DNA from 2 places in the Pseudoalteromonas sp. SW0106-04 genome. Region 2 is predicted to be linked to the other one. Evidence: predicted binding sites of a transcription regulator. Region 2 holds the regulator's gene; the other holds the start of a gene.

Region 1 (3,163 bases), on a different contig from region 2:
AATTGCTCGCTCACCAAGGCATACCATTTGTCAGCATTGTCTTTATGAATACGACCACGAAACGACATCATTTCCTTATCAATTTGATAGCTAAAGCTCCCCGCCATGGGATATAAAGCCTTTTGAATATCTTTATAGCTTTGTGACTCACTGCCGCCTTTGGCAATCATTGCCGCAGTCAGTGCCGCCAGACCTTTTTTGCCCTCTGGGTCGGCAGCCGCGCCGGTGTAGAATAACCAGTTAACATCCACCAGCGGCGAACTATTCGTGTTATCGAGCACGGTGAAATGGCGCTCGGTAGGCTTATTTTGATGCTCAGCGACTAAAGCATCAAGGCGCACCTCGTTGGCAAAGCCTGCGACCGACTCACTAGCCGACATCGTCACCGTGGTGCGGTTATTATCGACAAAGTACTTATTCGCCATGGTGCGAATATCTTCGGCACTAATATTATCGGCGGTGGCATACAAGGTGTTGATCACCTCAGGGTCACGCTCGAAATGCATGTACCGCGCAAGGGTTGAAGCGATGCTTTGTGATGAATCTAAGCTGTTAATAAAGCTGTACTTTTGGTGCGATTTCAAGGCTTGTAGCCGGCTTTCATCGACCAACTCTGTACGTGCCTTGGCATAAGTGCGGTTGATAGCATCGCGCACGGTAGTGAGGTGCTGCTCATCATCCACCTTCACAAACACATGCATCAAGCCTGGGTCTTTGGTTTCCGGGTTGTAGGTGAACATTTGGCTGGCAATTTGTTTATCAACAACCAGCTCCTGATACAAATCTGAGTTCTCAGAAAAGTATAGTTGTGAGAGCAAATCAAGCGCCGCGCGGTCTTTTTTCTGCGGCTGCCATGCTGCACCTTTGTATGACACTAATAACCAGTGTCCGGGTAGCCCTTCGTATTGCTCATGCACATAACGAGGCGCCTGCTGTTGCGGTTCAACAGGAATATCGGCTTGATAATCCCCTTGCTGCCAATTGCCCCAGTGCTTTTTCACCATCGCGATGGTCGCTTGCGGGTCAACATCACCGACAATTACCAAAGAGACATATTCCGGCTTATAAAAGCGCTCGAAAAAGGTTTGCCCGTATTCACTTTGATCTGGCATGGCTTCAATGTCGGCAAAAAAGCCCATGGTGGTGTGTTTATAGGTATGCTTATCAAAGGCCTCATTACGCACCGCCGCTAGTAACTTACGGATAGGACTGGCGTTATTCTTTAAGTATTCGCCTTTGACGGTCAGCGCTTCGGTGCGGAATTGCTCTTCACTGTAACTCAAGTTTTGGAAGATATCCGCTTCAATTTCTAGCACCTTATCAAGGTGCTCTTTGGAGAAGTTAAGGTGATAATTGGTGTAATCGTTCGTGGTGTAGGCGCGATTATCGACCCCGGAGTTTTTCAAGATATCTGCATATACGTGTGCAGGAAATTTCTCAGAGCCTTTGAACATCATGTGTTCAAAGAAGTGTGCAAAGCCGGTTTTTCCTGGTTCCACCTCATTGCGTGAGCCTACAGACACCGGGATTTGTAATGACACTACATCGGGGTAGTCTGTTTTCACCACCATGACTCGCAGACCATTATCAAGCTCTTCAAGTACATAGTCCTGAGAGAACACTGCTTGTGACTGTGACGCGGCCTCAGCAGCCGTTGGGGTGCTGGTCGTCGTTTGCGTGCTTTGGCAACCGCCAAGAGTGAGCGCGAAAGCGACACCTGTCGCTAATAGAGAGAGTTTCATCTTCAACCTTGATGTTTTGTTGTTTTTTAGCTTCCTCATTATGCAATAAATCACATCGCAAACGCACCTTAGGGGCATCACTTTGCTGTAAACAAATATGTCAGCCACGACATAATGGGTATAACGTTCGGATCATGCTGAATAACGGTTTAACTTGAAGCAAATTCACTCGAGTTGAGTAAGTTTCATTATAAAAAGCCATTTAGACGTCTAAATGGCTGTTATAGTTATTTCATTGTCAATTGCTGGGAATGAGAACCATGGCTTTATCACTGCGAGAAAAAATAGAGGACCCCCGTCAGGGCGTGTATTTAATTGGCACTACGCCACCTAAAGCAGATACTGATGAAGTTGCCATGCGCGCAATTGCCGAAAAGCTGCTTGGCCGTTTACACGAAATTGAATATGACGGTGTGGTGGTTTATGACATTCAGGACGAGAGCAGTCGCATCAGTACGCCGCGCCCCTTCCCATTCAAACACACCATTGACCCACGTGATTATGGCCAGTTATTGCGGCGCTTATCACGCGCCGATGTGATCACCTATAAAAGTGTGGCTCAGCGCAATCAGGATGAATTTAATCAATGGCTTGATAGCACCGCCAATGACCATGATTTAAATAACTTAGTCTTAGTCGGAAGTCCGTCGTCACAAGGGGATATCAAGCTAAGCTTAAATGATGCCTACACCCAGATTGCCGCTCATCACCAAGACTTCTTTTTAGGTGGCGTGACCATTGCTGAGCGCCACGCTAATAAGCGCAATGAACATGAGCGCTTGCTGACCAAAACGGCGCAAGGGTGTCAGTTTTTTATCTCTCAGGCGGTTTACGATGCGCAAGCGACCATTGATCTAATCACCAGTTATGCCCGCAGCTGCCGCCAGCAAGGGCTCTCGCCACAGCGTATTATTCTGACCTTCACCCCTTGTGGCGGTGAAAAAACGCTGGATTTTATGCAGTGGTTGGGGATTTCCGTACCAGAGGCAACTAAGTGGCGCATGCTTGATGCCGAAAACACCTTGAGTGAGTCGGTGCGCATCTGCCGCGAAAACTTAGATTTGATCTTACGTAGCTGCGCCCATCTGGATGTGCCGCTGGGGTTGAATATCGAGTCACTAACGAACCGTAAACAGGAAATCGATGCATCCATCAACCTGTATCGTTTGCTCAAAGCCACCATGGAGCTGAGCTTGGCAGAACGACAAATCGCCTAGTTTACCTTTCTTTTGCCCGCCCAGTGCTATACCTACTGATAGCGCTGGGCATTTTGAGCGGCAAAAAGTGCAGCGTGCTACTGCGCTGTGCTCACCCTAGTGTTACTTTTTGCGCCACTGGCCGTCGACTTTAACCATATGCCCTGCGGTCGTTTTTTCGATAGCTTTGGCGCCTGCTAACGCCTCCACTTGGCTCAAACTGAT
Region 2 (3,163 bases):
ATTGCTCAGCTATGCGCTGAAGCTCACTATTAAGCTGTGATTGCAGAGCGTGGGCTTGGTGCGCTGCTAATAGCTCATCAATAAGCTCATGCTGATGGGTGCGTAGCAACTGCAAGACATCATGATAGCCATGGCTATCGTGCTGTTGATAGGCCTGCCACAACTTCACTAGCGTATCCGTGGTTTTCCCCGCCGCAGAGACCACCACCACGTCACCGAGTTGGCTGTTGCCGATAACAATATTGGCGACCGCATGGTAACGCGCCGCGTTGCTGAGACTCGAACCACCAAACTTATGTACAACCTGAGTCATAGTATCCTCTTATTTGCTTGCTAACGCGTTAAAAGCGGCATCTAAGTCATCTATAAGATCTTGTTTATCTTCAATACCTACAGAAATCCGGATAAGCGTGTCGCCGACCCCAGCCTCAAGTCGTGCGGCTTTATCCATGCCCGCGTGAGTCATGGTCGCCGGGTGACAAATAAGGCTTTCCACCCCGCCCAACGACTCCGCTAAAGTAAACTGCTGTACTGAGGTGAGGAATTTTGCACTGTCTTGCAGCTGGCCTTTAATATCAAAGCTCACCATACCGCCAAAGCCCTGTTGCTGCGCTTTTGCCAAGTCGTGTTGTGGGTGCGAACTCAACCCTGGATAGTAAACTGACTGCACATTAGGATGCTGTTCAAGGTATTGAGCAATCGCCAAGGCATTTTCTTCATGCTGCTTAAGGCGCACTTTCAAGGTACGCAAACCACGCAGGGTGAGATAGCTATCGAAAGCGGCGCCGGTAATGCCAATATTATTAGCCCACCATGCCAGCTCTTCACCCAACTCTTTGGTTTTGGTGATCACCGCACCACCGACCACATCGGAGTGACCATTGACATATTTAGTGGTCGAGTGCACCACCACATCACAACCCAATAACAATGGGTTCTGTAAGGCGGGAGATAAAAACGTGTTGTCGGCTGCAACCAGCGCACCGATGCTCTGCGCGGCATCGCACACTGCGCGGATATCCGTGAGTCGCAAAATGGGATTACTGGGCGTTTCAATCCACACCAGTTTGGGTTTGGCGGCCACTAAGCGTTGGTAACAGTTTGATTGAGTGAAATCGATAACCTCAACCTTGAGCAACCCTCGTTTGGCTAAAGAGGTAAATAAGCGATAACTGCCGCCATAACAATCATGGGGGATCACTAGGGTGTCATTGGGTGTCAGTAGCTGCGTCACTAGATGCACTGCGGCCATACCTGTCGCGGTGATAATTCCGTGCTCTCCCCCTTCTAGTTGCGCTAAGGTCTGCGCCAAAATATCCCGATTGGGATTACCACTACGACCATAATCATATTCGCGTTTGCTATCAAAATCGGCAAAGGAATAAGTGGTCGATAAATGAATGGGTGGCACCACCGCACCATGGTGCTTATCAGCATCAATACCATGGCGCACGGCGATGGTGTCTTTTTTTAGTTGTGACATATTTGCCCCCAATCAAGAAAATGGATGTTTAGACGTCCAAAAGGTTAAATTAACACAATTTAGAAGTCAAAACATTTATACGTCTAAATAGCTAATTTATGAATATTTGACTATCCTTACCAACGCGATAAAATTTCGCCCTTATTGATGCCTAAGTGACCAAAAATAAGACGCAAATTATGGCCAAGTGGAATGGTGAATACATTCACCCTTATGCGGAGCATGGAAAAAAAGCCCAACAGGTAAAGAAAATTACCGTTTCCATCCCGCTCAATGTTTTAAAAGTATTAACCGATGAACGTACTCGCCGCCAGGTGAATAATCTTCGTCATGCCACCAACAGTGAGTTGCTGTGTGAAGCATTTCTACATGCCTTTACTGGTCAACCGCTGCCAAATGACGAAGATCTCCGAAAAGATAATCCGGAGAAGGTACCTGAAGAGGTGAGAAAAATTATGGAAGAAATGGGTGTGGAAGTGCCTGTTATCGGAGAGGACTAACAAAGACAAGCAAGTTTAACTAACCCCTGAGCATTAGGCCTCATTGCAGGAGCTAGCTTAGTGTTGTTCATAGATGTCGCAAGTCGGCCTGTATGAGAAGCGGTTAGTGAAGCTATTACTCTTTGCAAGCCATAAAAAAACCCAAGCACTAAGCTTGGGTTTTCTTTTTCTAGCGCTGAGTAGTAAAGTGATTACTCAGCCATATAATTCGCTGGCATATCAATTTGCGCAACACCTGAGTCCACAGCCGCCTGCGCCACGGCTTTCGCTACGCGTGGCAATAATCGTGGATCCATAGGCTTGGGAATAATGTATTGCGCGCCAAACTCTAATTCGCTCACTCCAGATGCCGTTAACACTGACTCAGGTACTGGCTCCTTGGCGATGCTGCGAATAGCCTCTACAGCGGCAATTTTCATCTCATCATTGATAGCGGTGGCACGCACGTCCAGTGCACCACGGAAAATAAATGGGAAACACAGTACGTTATTCACCTGGTTCGGGTAGTCAGAGCGCCCAGTGGCCATAATTAAGTCTTTGCGCGCACTGTGTGCCACATCCGGCTTAATTTCTGGGTCTGGGTTAGAACAGGCAAAAATGACCGGCTTGTCGGCCATCAATTTAAGGTCTTCAGCTGAGAGCAAATCTGGGCCAGAAACACCAACGAACACATCGGCATCAGCAATAACGTCTTGCAAGGTGCGCTTATCGGTGTTGTTAGCAAATAATTGCTTATATTCATTTAAGTCATCCCGACGCGTGTGGATCACCCCTTTACGGTCAAGCATGTAAATATGCTCGCGCTGGGCACCACACTTAATAAGCAGTTCCATACATGCAACTGCCGCTGCGCCAGCCCCCAAACACACGATCAGGGCATCACGAATATCTTTACCTTGAATTTCTAAAGCGTTTAGCATGCCTGCGGCAGTGACGATAGCAGTGCCGTGTTGATCATCATGAAATACTGGCACATTACAGCGTTCAATGAGCGCTTGCTCGATTTCGAAGCACTCTGGGGCTTTAATATCTTCGAGGTTAATACCGCCAAAGGTATCGGCAATATTTTCTACAGTGTTAATAAAGTCTTCCGTGGTGCGATGCTTCACCTCGATATCGATGGAATCAAGATTAGCAAAACGCTTAAACAGTAGTGCCTTGCCTTCCATGACCGGCTTAG

The links. Region 2 encodes MetJ, which represses methionine synthesis genes. Its sites were predicted from a motif close to TAGACGTCTAGACGTCTA; they were not measured.
Positions count from the first base shown of each region.
Region 1: a site for MetJ is predicted at 1,938-1,955, ahead of W04_RS09390 (methylenetetrahydrofolate reductase). Genes of this name have one in related genera too.

Region 1 covers NZ_BCAI01000007.1:11,050-14,212, reverse strand. The annotation lists gene W04_RS09395 (pitrilysin family protein) at 1-1,742, opposite strand, end outside; gene W04_RS09390 (methylenetetrahydrofolate reductase) at 2,003-2,959, shown strand; gene W04_RS09385 (YdbL family protein) at 3,062-3,163, opposite strand, start outside.
Region 2 covers NZ_BCAI01000003.1:283,316-286,478, forward strand. The annotation lists gene metL (bifunctional aspartate kinase/homoserine dehydrogenase II) at 1-313, opposite strand, end outside; gene metB (cystathionine gamma-synthase) at 323-1,483, opposite strand; gene metJ (met regulon transcriptional regulator MetJ) at 1,663-1,983, shown strand; gene W04_RS05970 (malic enzyme-like NAD(P)-binding protein) at 2,175-3,163, opposite strand, start outside.